DNA from 4 places in the Brevibacillus sp. FSL K6-6036 genome. Region 3 is predicted to be linked to each of the others. Evidence: riboswitches for the same ligand, from Rfam matches in the RefSeq annotation. Region 3 holds a riboswitch; each other region holds the start of a gene.
The links. Region 3 has a riboswitch for S-adenosylmethionine ahead of NST37_RS20615 (2,3-diketo-5-methylthiopentyl-1-phosphate enolase). Riboswitches for the same ligand answer to the same signal wherever they lie in the genome.
Positions count from the first base shown of each region.

Region 1: linked by a shared signal. The riboswitch ahead of NST37_RS15875 (homoserine dehydrogenase) and the one ahead of NST37_RS20615 (2,3-diketo-5-methylthiopentyl-1-phosphate enolase) in region 3 are both predicted to bind S-adenosylmethionine.
Region 2: linked by a shared signal. The riboswitch ahead of NST37_RS23695 (BMP family protein) and the one ahead of NST37_RS20615 (2,3-diketo-5-methylthiopentyl-1-phosphate enolase) in region 3 are both predicted to bind S-adenosylmethionine.
Region 4: linked by a shared signal. The riboswitch ahead of NST37_RS02905 (methionine ABC transporter ATP-binding protein) and the one ahead of NST37_RS20615 (2,3-diketo-5-methylthiopentyl-1-phosphate enolase) in region 3 are both predicted to bind S-adenosylmethionine.

Region 1 covers NZ_CP150173.1:3,157,848-3,161,345, forward strand. Annotated here, with positions in the region: gene glpK (glycerol kinase GlpK) at 1-715, opposite strand, end outside; gene NST37_RS15875 (homoserine dehydrogenase) at 817-2,067, opposite strand; SAM riboswitch class I at 2,153-2,267, opposite strand; SAM riboswitch class I at 2,371-2,482, opposite strand; gene NST37_RS15880 (saccharopine dehydrogenase C-terminal domain-containing protein) at 3,110-3,498, shown strand, end outside.
Region 2 covers NZ_CP150173.1:4,845,016-4,848,513, reverse strand. Annotated here, with positions in the region: gene NST37_RS23705 (NAD(P)/FAD-dependent oxidoreductase) at 1-11, shown strand, start outside; gene NST37_RS23700 (methyl-accepting chemotaxis protein) at 301-1,773, shown strand; SAM riboswitch class I at 1,863-1,977, shown strand; gene NST37_RS23695 (BMP family protein) at 2,181-3,212, shown strand; gene NST37_RS23690 (ABC transporter ATP-binding protein) at 3,297-3,498, shown strand, end outside.
Region 3 covers NZ_CP150173.1:4,149,338-4,152,835, forward strand. Annotated here, with positions in the region: gene NST37_RS20605 (anti-sigma factor) at 1-358, opposite strand, end outside; gene NST37_RS20610 (sigma-70 family RNA polymerase sigma factor) at 348-854, opposite strand; SAM riboswitch class I at 1,006-1,158, shown strand; gene NST37_RS20615 (2,3-diketo-5-methylthiopentyl-1-phosphate enolase) at 1,237-2,448, shown strand; gene NST37_RS20620 (2-hydroxy-3-keto-5-methylthiopentenyl-1-phosphate phosphatase) at 2,448-3,125, shown strand; gene NST37_RS20625 (methylthioribulose 1-phosphate dehydratase) at 3,122-3,498, shown strand, end outside.
Region 4 covers NZ_CP150173.1:533,749-537,246, forward strand. Annotated here, with positions in the region: gene NST37_RS02895 (GerAB/ArcD/ProY family transporter) at 1-101, shown strand, start outside; gene NST37_RS02900 (Ger(x)C family spore germination protein) at 169-1,320, shown strand; SAM riboswitch class I at 1,414-1,530, shown strand; gene NST37_RS02905 (methionine ABC transporter ATP-binding protein) at 1,616-2,629, shown strand; gene NST37_RS02910 (methionine ABC transporter permease) at 2,631-3,296, shown strand; gene NST37_RS02915 (MetQ/NlpA family ABC transporter substrate-binding protein) at 3,343-3,498, shown strand, end outside.

The sequences.
Region 1 (3,498 bases), 990 kb from region 3:
TCGGAACCTCGACGCCAAAGAACAAATCCTTGTCGGTTACCGCATACACCTCCGAGCTGCTTCTCACCTCAGGCAGCATCGCACGCGGGACATCGAGCAGAGCCAGCAGCTCATCGTCCCACTTCAAATCAAAAATATTGTACATGAGTGTGCGCGACGCGTTGGTATAGTCGGTCACATGCGCCCGGCCGCCGGACAGCTTCCAGATCAGCCACGTGTCAATCGTTCCGAACAGGAGGTCGCCCTGCTCCGCCAAAGCGCGGGCGCCTTCCACATGGTCGAGAATCCATTTTACTTTTGTGCCCGAAAAGTAAGCATCGATCAGCAGACCGGTCGTATCCCGAAACAATGGGTCGTATCCCTTGCTTTTGAGCTCTTCGCAAATTCCCGCTGTCTGTCTCGACTGCCAGACAATTGCGTGATAGATGGGCACTCCGGTATGCTTGTTCCACACCACGGTCGTCTCGCGTTGATTGGTGATCCCGATGGCTGCCACTTCCTGCGCCGAAACATTGTGGCTGGCCAAAACCTCGCCGATTACGCCGACGACCGATGACCAGATGTCCAGGGCATTGTGCTCTACCCATCCTGGCTGGGGAAAGAGCTGGGGAAATTCTTTCTGGGCCATCCCGACGATGCTTCCTTGCTTGTCGAACAAGATGGCCCGGGAACTGGTCGTCCCCTGATCGATTGCGAGCACATACTTTTTATCCATGAGCTTCCTCCTTCTACCGCGGGATATGGGCACCCTTTTTCTCCTCTATTAGGGGTGAAACCGGATGCGGTCTATATCCCGAAGCATTGGGCCGTCTCCGCTCACAACACGGGAAACACTTCCGCCCTGATGCCGAAATCGCGGTGCAGCGCCTTCTTGTGCTCCTCTGCAAAACCGCTGGCAATCATGCCGATGCGCAAGACGCTCGCCCAGTCATATTGTATTCGCTGTTTTTCCACGAGAACTCCTGCCCGATCCAAAAAATGCGTGACTTGATCAGGCGTTCCCCGCAACGCTTTACTTTCCAGATAGCAAAAGCACCGCTTCTCCCCGGCTTCCCGATTGCCTGCCGGCTCGCTTTCCTGCCAGACCGGCTGAGGAGTGAAGCGCTGGGTCAGCAAATAGGCCAGATCCTCCACCACAGCGCTTGCTGTCGGAAGCTCGCCTGCCCCTTTGCCCATGAACAAAAGGTCGCCGACGATATTGCCCGACACCTGCACGGCGTTGTAGGCATCCTGCACCTGCGCGAGTGGGTGATCCAGCGGCAGAAGCGTTGGACGGACGGAAAGCTGTAGACCGCCCCCGGCCTTGGAAGCCTTGGCCAGCAGCTTGATCCGGTACCCCAATTCGCGGGCGAGGCCGATCTGTCCGAGATGCAGCTTTTCAATCCCCTGCCTCTCGGCTGCATGCAGCGGCAGCGATTCACCAAATACGAGCTGGGCGAGGATGTACGTTTTGTACAAGGCATCCCAGCCCTCTACGTCCGAGGCAGGGTCCGCTTCGGCGTAGCCCAGCTCCTGCGCCTGCTTCAGCACTTCGGCGTAGGGAAGCTTTTCCTGTTCCATCCGCGTCAGGATGTAATTCGTCGTCCCGTTTAAAATGCCGCTGACCGATACGATGTCATTAGTCCGGAGAAACTGGCGCAGCACGCCGAGAATCGGAATCCCTCCGGCTACGCTGGCCTCGTACGCGAGCTGAACGCCGTGCCGATTGGCTAGCCGCACCAGCTCCGTTCCGTGCTTGGCAAGCAGCTCCTTGTTCGCGGTGACGATGTGACAGCCCTTTTCAATCAGTGCACGGACATAGCCGTATGTCGGCTCGACGCCGCCCATCACCTCGACGACGATGTCCACGTCCGACGCCAGCACTTCTTCAAACCGGGTCGTGATCAGATTGTTCTCAATCGGTACAGACCGCTGCTTTTCCGCATTGCGGACCAGCGCCTTGACCACCTCGACACGTCTGCCCAACCTGTCCGACAGCTTTTGCTGCTGAGAGCGGATCGTTTTCAAGACGCCGCCCCCCACCGTCCCTACGCCAAGCAATCCTACTTTTACCACACTTGCACTCATGTACTCCACCTCTTTTTCTCATTTCAAACATAAAAAAGGCCTTCTTCCGTTTAAGAAGAAGGCTCGCGAGCTACAGGGGGCCTCCTTCTCATCTGCCAAGACATACTGCTGCTGTCTTGCAGGAATTGGCACCTTGCCACAAACTGCGTGACGGTTGCCGGGCTTCATCGGGCCAGTCCCTCCACCTCTCTGGATAAGAAAGAAGTTATGAAGTTGCGATAACTCAAAAACATTTGATCATACAAATAAAAAACCTTCTCCCGTTAAGAAGAAGGTTGGCATCCGGAATGGACGTACTCCCGCTTCTTATCTGTCAAGACTGTCATCAGTCCTGCAGGAATTGGCACCTTGTCACAAACTGCGTGACGGTTGCCGGGCTTCATCGGGCCAGTCCCTCCGCCTCTCTGGATAAGAACAGTATTTTCCTGTTGGCAACATTGTAAGGAATTCGGTTTGAGCCGTTAACCAGATATTTCCGACATTTCATCTTCGGACGATTCCTTTCATTTTTGAAAAGAAAGGTTTCTCATTTTTAATAAGGTGTTCTCATGCAGGTGATGGCGCACCAACAGACATTTCCAGCACTTTGTTTTGGTTTTTGCTTTCTCAATAGTGAGAATAATGGTACTGCCGATGCTCCTTCATACTGCACAGGAAGCAGCCGGTCATTTGGTATCATTCTTGCATATATTTTCAGAAAAGTCAGAGTATAATTCCCTTTTTCCATTCGCATGGGACGTCGGGTGCGTCGAATATACATGAATAAAAGACGCTCCACTCTGACTTTTTCAGCAGGAAGGAGGTGCTTTTTTTGAGTAGGCTGCTGCCTGTTTTGATCCACGATCGTCCCACTTAGCTTCGGTTTCTACTATGATCTGCCCGTGTGCAGAAGGAGGGTGTTTGGATGAGACTTCGTCCGCGTGAACCAATCGATGTTGCGACACAAGTCGCGGTATTTCCTGCTACGATCGATCTGCATTTGCAGAAATGGCTGTTTCGAATGCGAAGATAGAACGTTTTCCAAAAATGGAAGGAGGACTCTATGCGAGTCGCTATTTTAGGAGTTGGCGGTGTAGGACAAGTAAGCGCGTGTGAAATCGTGAAATCGAAGTATTTGCAAAAACTGGTGCTGGCAGATATATCGATCGGCCCGGCTGAAGAGCTGGCTGCCGAGCTGCGCCGGGAGACGGATGTGGAAATCCAGGTAAAACGTGTCGACGCACGCGATGTATCGAGCGTCCAATCTATTTTGACTGACATTGACGTACTGCTGCATATCGGCTTGCCGGAAAACAACTTTGAAGTGATGAAAGCGTGCCTGAACACGAAAACCCATTATATCGACACGGCTTCCAGCGGCCCGCAATGGCTCCGCAAGCAGCTAGCCTGGACCGATAAATTCAAAGCGGCAGGCATTCTCGGAATCATGGG
Region 2 (3,498 bases), 700 kb from region 3:
CGTTGCAGTAGCATAGTCTATAAATCGGAAAAAGCAGGTGCTCCAAAGTCTCAAGCAGACAGCGGGGCACCTGCTTTTGCATTGCATATAGGGGAGTGGCGGGCATGGGTACGAAATTCGACAGCAGATTGTTTGGCCAGCATGCGAGGCCGAAAACGACCAGTTGTGCATCTTCAGAACCAGTCGAATGATGGAACTTTTTTCACACATTCTTACATTATTCGTAGTCGCTGGGACTTTTCTCAGTCTATAATGGCATCAAGAGCATTTCGCAAGTACGACAGGCAAGAGGGGGTACATATGTTTCAGTTGGTCCGCAACACCTTGACGAACAAAGAAGGCTTTATGATCTTTATTTTATGGAATCATCTCTGGGTTGCAGGCTGGATCGCGTATCAGATGGATGTGAACTTCTGGAAGGTCACCTCCGCAGGCTTGCTGGCAACACTGATCGTTTCTCCGTTGTACTTCATTCGCAAGGACAGCTACTTGATCCGGTATCTGGTCGGAATTGGTCTTCTCTATTACTCGATTGCATTTGACCACTATACACCGTTTCAGGAAATCTCGTTTCTCGCGTTCATCGTCCTGGGCTTTTTGGCAGCCTATCTGGACTGGAAGCTGATTGTATCGGCGGGGGCGATGCAGGTTGCGGCGACATTAATCGGATTTTACACCGGTTCTTACCAGTTGTTTGACGGCCATTTTTCGGAAGTCAATTTGCTGCTTCGCATTGTCGCTTTCGTGCTGATGATCGCGGGGCTCACCTATCTCTGTCTGGCTGGACAAGCGTCGCTTGCAAAAGCGGACAGCGCGAGACGGGAAGCCGAAGACAAAGAGCAGCGCCTGGAAGAGCTGCTGCGGAATATCAAGATGGTAACAGAGCAGGTGGAGCGCACATCCGTGCATGTCCATGAGCATGCCGAGACGACAAGGCGCAACACGGACGAGATGATGGTCGCCTTCAAGGAAGTGGCGACCGGAATGGAATCCCAAGCCAATTCCACTGTCAAAATCGAGGAAGAAGTGCAATCGATCGACCAGGAAATTGTGACTGTCAACGAGCAAGCGGCCGTCATGAAGGCGGAAGCGGATCAGAACAGCCGCCGCTTGGCAGGAAGCATCAGCATGATGAGCGAGCTTTCCGAGCAAATGGAGCAAATCGTTCAGGCGGTCAATGTGGCGTCTTCGACGATCCGCGAGCTGAACAAGCAAGCCAACAAGGTCGAGGAAATCGTCCAGACGATCAACCAGATCGCGACACAGACGAACCTGCTCGCGCTCAATGCCGCGATCGAATCGGCTCGTGCGGGTGAGCACGGCCGGGGCTTCGCCGTCGTGGCGGACGAGGTGCGCAAGCTGGCTGAGCAAAGCGCGACGGCTACGCAGGAGATCGCCGGAATTTTGCAGTCGCTGCATCAAGAAAGTGAAAATGCGGTGAAGCATATGAGCACGGGCGAAGTGTCGGTAGCAAAGGGGCAGGAGCTGGCGGTAGAGACAGTGGCGTCTATCGAGACGGTTCGTGCAGGCATGGAAGCGTTCCTCGAGGCCGTAGAGCATGTGCGGACGAGCATGGATCGCGTGAAAATGCGCTCCGGGGAAGTGGCGGCCGAGATGTCTACGATTACAGCGGTCACCGAGGAGTCTGTTGCCAACCTGGAGGAATTGTTTGCGACGGCGGAGAACCAGCATCAAAAGGTGCGGGAGATTACCGAGGAGCTCGGCGAGCTGAACGCCTTGTCGACAAAGCTGCAGCAATCATTTCAGCGATAATCGTAATGTTTGAAATTGCAGAAAAAAGAATTGCATTTTTCAATTGATCTGCTAGAATGAATTCAATATCAATTAAATAGTTTCACCTTACCTTATCAAGAGCGGCGGAGGGACTGGCCCGATGAAGCCCGGCAACCACTGTGCACACGTGCACAGAAAGGTGCCAATTCCTACAAAATCCATTTGGATTTTGAGAGATGAGGAAGAGGTTGGCGATATACCGCAAACTCTTCCTCCGGGAAGAGTTTTTTCTTTGTACAAAGGAGGTTATTGACGAATATTAATTTTAAATAATATAATATTATTCGTGTTTTAATTATTTTATGCTCATAAAAAAACGCACTTCTTTCGTGTGTATATAATAAAAACGAATATTGTTGTGCGGACTAGTGATAGGAGAGGACACCATGAAAAAATTGCTTTTGGCATTAACAACGTTTGCTGTACTGGCAGCCGGATGCTCGACAAACAGCAGCGCCCCCGAAGACAAGGGACAAGCCCAGACAGGCGGACAAGAAACAGCGAAAAAGCGGATCGCGCTGGTGCTGCCCGAGAAAATCGGGGTTAACCCGTTCTTCCAGCAGATGGACGATGGAGCGAAGAAAGCCGCCCAAGAATTCGGGGTGGATGTCAAGACGATTGAATCCACAGACCACGGGGCTATCGAGGAAAATATCCGCGTGGCAGTGGCCGAGCAATACGATTTGATCATCACGTCTTCCTTTGAAGCCGAGGATGCGCTGAAAAAGGTAGCGACAGAAAATCCTGACCGCACCTTCGCCATCATCGATACGCAAGTTGATTTGCCCAACGTCCGCAGTGTCATGTTCCGCGAGCAAGAGGCTGCATACCTGGTCGGAGCGGCTGCCGGTTTGGCAACCAAAAGCAACAAGGTAGGGATCGTCGCAGCAATGGACATTCCGATCCTGAAAAAATGGACAGTCGGGTTTCAGGAAGGGCTCAAGGCGACCAACCCGAACGCGGAAGTGCAGATCAACTACGTCGGCAGCTTCAGCGACCCGGCAAAAGCGAAGGAGCTGGCGCTGCTGCAGGCTTCCAAAGGAGCGGACTTTATTTACGGCGCAGCGGCTGTAGGAGATCTTGGCGTGTTTGAAGCAGCCAAGGAAAAAGGCTTCTACACCTCCGGACAAGACGTTGACCGGACCAGCATCGACCCTGAGCATATCGTCCTGTCCCAGTTGAAAGGAACGGACTCCGCTGTGTATGAAACGGTGAAGGCATTTGTGGACGGCAGCTTGAAGCCGGGTGTCGTCGCCTACGGACTGAAGGAGAACGGCGTCGGCGTGACCTATGTTACGCATGACAGCCCGACTCCGTTGAACCCGTTCATTGGAGAAGAAGTCGTCAGCAAGGTAAAGGCGATCAAGGATGAGATCGTCGCGGGGACGAGAACCGTGACAGACCCGCTGAAACAATAGCAAGAGCGCTGATTCGGAAACCGGCTACATGAGCGTAGTCGGTTTCCTGCTCTACCGGGAAGACAAAAGAGGGAGGGGAAAAAGGTGGCGAACCGACTGGAAATGCGAGGCATGACCAAGCGCTACGGCGATTTTACCGCCAATGACAACGTTTCGTTTACGTTGAAAGAGGGGGAGGTCCATGCGATCGTCGGCGAGAACGGAGCGGGCAAAACCACGCTGATGCGCATGCTGTACGGTATGGAGCAGCCCACTGCCGGAGAGATCGCAGTAAATGGCAAGCCCG
Region 3 (3,498 bases):
ACAGCGACCGGCCAATCCAATAGTTGACAAACAACAGGACAAAGCCGATCAGCAGCGAGATCCCCACCGTGTAGGCGGCGTTGGACAGCCTGCTCTTCCACTTTCCCCAGCGGATGATGGAGCGCTGCTTCTCCTCCGGCAAAAAATCCGCGGCTTTGTCTTCCGGTTCTGTCTGCATCAGCCCGCCTCCCAGCAAAAGCTCCTCCAGTCGCTCCGCATACTCCGGGTCGTCTGCGAGACGCTGCCTCAATCGCGCTGTCTCCTCAGCGCCAAGCTCCCCCCGCAGATAAGCGAGAAGGAGCTGATCGCGCTCCCGGCTTTTTTGCTTATGATCCTCCAGCTTGCCGTTATCCGCCATGTTGACCGTCCCCCCACCATTTTCGCATCTTCAATCGTCCCCGGTAGATCGACCGCTTCACATCGGCCACATCGATGCCGAGGACGTCGGCTATTTCCGCATAGCTGAGCTTTTCCGCATGAAGCAGCAGCACCTGTCGCTGTTTTTCCGGCAGCCCCCGGAGAACAGTCTGCACGAGGGCCGCCGTCTCCCTAGCCAGTGCCGCCGATTCCGGACTGACCGCCGCCTGATCCGCCTGCTCAGGCAAGGTGTCGATCAGTTGAACAGGCCTGCGCTTTTGCTTGCGGTGCCAGTCGATAAACGCGTGGTACGCTACCTTGAACAGCCAAGGACGCACTTTTTCTCCCCGATAGGTATCCAGGTGCTGAAAGGCACGGAAAAAGGTCTCCTGCGTCAGATCCTCCGCCCAGCCTGCATCGCCGGTGAGCTTGCGGAGGTAGCGGTATATGTCATTGACGTGCAGGCGGTACACATCCTCCACTCCTGCCTTTCCCATTCCTTCACACCCTTTCACCTGATACCACGCCTTTTTTTAGAAAAAGTTCCACCTGCAGCAAAATTTTTAATGCTCAAAACAAGGGTTGACTCCCGAAAAGGAACAGCATATCATGGGGTTATCGCAAGTCAAATGCATACTGTACATGAAACTCTTATCGCGAGCTGGCTGAGGGACTGGCCCTATGATGCCCGGCAACCGGCGCTTACCCTGCAAGGGGGGCGAAACGGTGCTAATTCCAACGGTGAGAGTCGAAGCCGCTGACGAAAGTCTGCCACTTCGACCCTGAACCGAGAGATGAGAGGAGACGAAAACGTTATCGGACGAAAGCGCCTCCCCTCTCGAAGGGGAGGTTTTTTTGCGAGAAAAGGAGGTTTCCTCATTGAGCGAACAACGCATCCTCGTCACCTATTTGACTCAGGCAAAGGACTTGCAAAAAAAGGCGGAAGCGATCGCCGTCGGGATGACTGTCGGCAGTTGGACCGATCTGCCCGCAGCCAAGCAGGCAGATTTGAAGCCCTATTTGGGTGAAGCTGTCGGCGCCCAGGTGCTCGATACCCTGGAAAACGGCGAAAGCCGCGGATTGATTACGATCAGCTACCCGGTTCGCAACTTTACCGCTGACATTCCGTCCTTGTTGACAGGCGTCTTTGGGAAACTGTCCATGGACGGAAAAATCAAGCTGATTGACATACAGTTTCCGGAAGCGTTTTTGGCCGCTTTTCCCGGCCCGAAATACGGCATCTCAGGCATCAGAGATCGGCTCGGAGCGCATAATCGCCCACTCTTGATGAGCATTTTCAAATCCTGCCTCGGCCTGCCGTTTGACGATCTGAAAACCCAGTTTCGGGCACAGGCTCTGGGCGGCGTTGACCTAGTAAAAGATGACGAAATTTTCTTTGCCGATGACCGTGCTCCCTTTCTGGAACGAATCCGGGCGTTTAAACAGATTGCCCGGGAAACAGAAGCGGAAACAGGGAAACCGGTTCTGTATGCGGCCAATCTGACCGGGCCGGTCACCGACTTGACCGAACGTGCCAAGAGAGCTGTGGAAGCCGGCGCAGACTGCCTGCTGTTTAACGTGCTTGCCTTTGGCTACGATGCCCTGCACCGACTGGCTGCAGACCCGGATGTTCAGGTGCCGATTATGGCCCACCCGGCGCTCGCCGGAGCCTACTATCCGTCGCCCGACTACGGTATTGGGACACCGCTGCTCCTGGGCAAGCTGATGCGCTTGGCTGGCGCAGACCTGGTGCTCTTCCCATCGCCGTACGGAAATGTGGCGTTGAACAAAGAAGAAGCGCTCAAGCTGGCGGAGCATTTGACCGAACCGACCGGAACTTTGCGCAAATCATTTCCGGTACCGTCTGCGGGCATCCATCCCGGCCTTGTCCCGCAATTGTACGAGGATTTTGGCCTGGACCAGGTGGTCAATGCCGGTGGGGGCATTCACGGCCATCCAGGTGGTGCGACGGCAGGCGCCCGAGCGTTTGTCGCAGCGATCAACGCAGTCGTGGCAGGACAAACGCTGGAGGACGCTTCCTCCGAATCTGCTGAACTGTCACAGGCTTTGCAGAAATGGGGAACAAAATGATGACCAAGCCACTCGTGCTGTTTTGCGATTTTGACGGAACAATTACGGAAAAAGACAATATTGTCGCGATTATGCGACGTTTTGCTCCGCCTGAGCGGGAAGAGTTGATCGAGCAGATTCTCACCCAAAAGGTGTCGATCCGCGAAGGTGTCGGCGCGTTGTTCAAGCTGATCCCATCCGAGAAAAAGCAGGAGATCATAGACTACATCGTCAAAGAGGCGACGATTCGCCCCGGATTTGCCGAATTCGTCCGCTTCTGCCGGGAGGAAGGCATCGAGCTGTTGATCACCAGCGGCGGCATTGACTTTTTTGTCGAGCCGATCCTTGCCCCGTTTGCACTCGATGTGCCGATCTATTGCAACGGCAGCGACTTCAGCGGACCGCGCATCACGATTACCTGGCCGCATGCGTGCGACGAGCATTGCGACAACAACTGCGGCATGTGCAAAACAGCCATTATCCGCCGCTACGATCCAGAGCGATACTACCGCGTCGTCATCGGCGATTCGATCACCGATCTGGCCGGAGCCAAAATCGCCGACTTTGTCATTGCCCGTTCGCTCCTGGCTCAAAAAAGCGAGGAGCTGGGGCTGCCCTTCAAGTCGTTTGCGACGTTCCACGACGTCATCGCTATCTTGCAGGAGCTGAAACGCAGGCAGGAGGTACCATCATCATGACGATTACACTTGAACAGCGCTTGGACGCTTTTCGCCGCCTGGACGAAGCCAAGCTGACCTTTGCCCGCCGGGACTGGTTTCCCGGCACCAGCGGCAACCTTTCGATCAAATTGAGCGACGAACCCTTGCAATTTGCCGTGACTGCCAGCGGCAAGGACAAGACAAAGCTCTCGCCCGAGGACTATCTGGTCGTAGACGGCAACTCTCAGCCGGTAGAACCTACAGCACTCAAGCCGTCAGCAGAGACGCTGGTCCACGCTGTCGTCTACCGCGTCATTCCTACGGCAAAAGCATGCTTCCATGTCCACACTGTCTGGAACAACCTCATCTCTGAGCTGTACTTCGGCCAGCGAGCCTTTTCCATACAAGGACA
Region 4 (3,498 bases), 1.5 Mb from region 3:
TCATCGGCGCGGTCATCTTTATTGCGATGCAATTGTCTCGAGACATGCAGCCAATTACATCATCGATCGCATGTCGTACGTTAGCTTGTACATGGCTGTGATTTACCCTTATGTCCTATTGTTGGGAGTTCTGATCAAACGGCGGTGGAACAGGAGGGAGGATTCATCGTGCCGAGATCCGGAAATAAGCGGCTCCTGAGAGCGGGAGCCGTGCTCCTTCTATGTTCTGTTCTGCTCAGCGGCTGTATCAGGACGCAAATTTTTGATGAGCTTGGAATGATTACGGTGGCGGGATATGACCTGTTAAAGGACGGGAACATACGCGGAACGGTGGTGATGCCCTCCATCAATCCCGAGGCTGAAGAAAAAGTGCAGGTGATGTCCGGCATCAGTCTGACGAGCAAGGGCATTCGCGACAAGGCCAACCTGCAGTCAGACAAAGAAGTGCTGGGCGGGCAGCTTCGGGTCGCGATGTACAGCGAGGAGCTGGCCAGAAAAGGGATAGGCAGCATTGTGGACACTCTGTACCGCGACCCCTCGATTGGAAGCCGGGTTTATTTAAGTGTCATTGAGGGCCAAACCTACGATTTGCTGACGTACAAATTCAAAGAGGAAGGCAATATTGGCATTTACCTCTACCAATTGATCCGGCACAACGTAGAGGATGACAAAATTCCGTCTCCTACTCTCCATGAGTTTTACCGCTCCTACTTCAGCGAGGGAATCGACCCTTACGTCCCTTTTCTTGAGAGGAAAGGGGATGAGGTGAGGATCAAAGGCGTGGCTCTGTTTCACAAGGACAAATATGTCGGCTGGATTCCTCCAAAGGAAGCCTTTCACATCAAGCTAGTTCATGATGCTTATCGAGCGGGAACGTACGAAACGTCGGTAGATCCGGAGAGGATGGGGGTAAAGCCGAAAAAGAAGAACACAACCGGCCCTGACATCCAAATGGTATTTGATACGCTGAGCAGCAAGACCCACGTCGATATTGTCAGTACGAATCCACTGACCTACAAGGTCGATGTGAAAGTACGGACACGCATTCTGGAAATGTCAATACCGTTAAAAATAGAACAACCGGAGGTACTCAGAAAAATGGAGCAGGCCTTGTCTGAAAACATGAAGCAGGATTTGGCCAAGGTCGTCGCCAAAATGCAAAAATGGGAGGTAGACCCCTTTGGGTTCGGGGAATTATACCGGGCAAAATTCCGCGGGGCGCGGAAGCTGTCTCACGATCAGTGGCATGAGATGTACAGGAAGTCCCGCTTCGATTACAACATCGATGTAGAAATTGTCCGCAACGGCGTGTTGGATTAATTGCCCATTGACTTTCTATTTTGGTATAGCATATAATCCGTTTTGTATCATAAAAAGAAATAAAGTTCTTCAAACTAAATATACGTAGAATTCTTCTTATCCAGAGCGGCGGAGGGACAGGCCCTATGAAGCCCGGCAACCGGCTCATCGATTCTGATGGGTGGCGCGGTGCCAATTCCTACAAGATTGTAGAATCTTGACAGATGAGAAGGGTGAATGCGATCGTATAATGCGGTGCAGCCCCTTTTTCGCCTGATGAAAAAGGGGCTGTTGATTGTAATGGGAGGTGAACCGGATGATTCGGTTGCAGAATCTGAAAAAAGACTACATTGTAAAAGGCCATAAAACACCTGCGCTGCGCGGAATTGACCTCTCGATCGAGAAGGGGGAAATTTTCGGCATCATCGGACATTCCGGTGCCGGCAAAAGTACGCTGATTCGCTGCATCAACCTGTTGGAACGTCCGACAGCGGGCAGCGTTATTGTAGACGGGGTCGATCTGACCAAGCTGGATGAAGGCAGGCTCCAGGAACAGCGGCGGCATATCGGAATGATTTTTCAGCACTTCAACCTTCTCTCGTCCGCTACGGTCGGGGAGAACGTTGCGTTTCCGCTCAAGCTGGCCAAGCGGCCCAAGGCGGAGATCGACAAAAAGGTGAAGGAAATGCTGGCGTTGGTAGGGCTGGAACAGCATCGCGACAAGTATCCGTCACAATTGTCGGGCGGACAAAAGCAGCGTGTCGGCATTGCCCGGGCGCTGGCGAGCGACCCCAAGGTGCTGCTGTGCGACGAGGCGACATCCGCTTTGGACCCGCAGACGACCAACTCCATTCTGGCGCTGCTTTTGGACATCAACCGAAAGCTGGGCTTGACGATCGTCCTCATTACCCACGAAATGCATGTCATCCGCTCCATTTGCGATCGGGTCGGTGTCATTGACGGGGGGCACATTGTGGAAATGGGCAATGTTCTGGATGTGTTCTTAAAGCCGCAGCACCCGACGACACAGGAGTTCGTGGAACAAGTAGCAGACTCCAGCGAGCTGCGGGCTGCCGTCGCTCATGAAAAGGCGTCAGGCGACCGAACGATCCTGCGTGTCACGTTCCTCGGAGAACAGACCTACCAGCCGATTCTGTTCCAAACGATGCAGGAAACCGGTACGGTGTTCAGTATCCTGCAAGGAACCATTTCGCGTATGAAAGACACCCCATATGGCCAGCTCGTGATCGAGTTGGGCGGGGATGCGCAGCAGAACAGGAAAGCTGTCGATACGCTTCGTCAGCGCGGCCTGGAAGTGGAGGTGATTTAAAATGGGATTCACGCTTAAAAATATAGACTGGGCGGAAATTTGGAAGGGAACGCAGGATACGTTGACGATGCTTGGCTTTTCCACCTTGTTTACCGTCGTTATCGGGCTGCCGCTGGGCATTTTGCTGTTTCTCACATCCAGAGGCCAGCTTTTGGAGAATCGCGCGTTTTATTCGATCTCATCCTTTGTCGTAAACGTTTTGCGTTCGGTGCCATTCATCATCCTGATGATCCTGCTGATTCCTGTTACCAAAATGCTCGTCGGCACCTCACTCGGGGTAAAGGGCTCGATTCCTCCGTTGGTGATCGGGGCGGCTCCCTTTTTCGCCAGACTGGTGGAGACCTCCCTGCGCGAGGTTGATCGCGGCGTGATTGAAGCGGCGCAATCGATGGGTGCTTCCAACTGGCAAATTATCCGCAGCGTGCTCTTGCCGGAATCCCGTTCGGGGCTGATCGCCGGGATTACGATTACCACGGTGTCGCTCGTGTCCTACACGGCGATGTCCGGGGTCATCGGCGGCGGAGGCTTGGGAGACCTGGCGATCCGCTACGGGTATCAGCGCTTCCAGACAGACGTCATGGTCGTGACGGTATGTATTTTGCTTGTGTTGGTTCAGATCCTGCAGATGGTGGGCGACAGGCTCGTCATCAAGTTCAGCCGGAAGTAGGATCTTGTCCATAGAGAATGTTCAAAATAGAAAGGGGAAATCATCTGTGAAGAAATTGGTCGTATCTGTACTGTCCACTGTACTGGCACTGTCTCTGGCTGCTTGCGGCAGCCAAAATGAATCGGCTCCCGCGCCGTCTGCCGGCGGTTCCCAAGGCGAGCAAAAAGAAGTAACGCTGAAAGTGGGCGCAACGCCGGTCCCG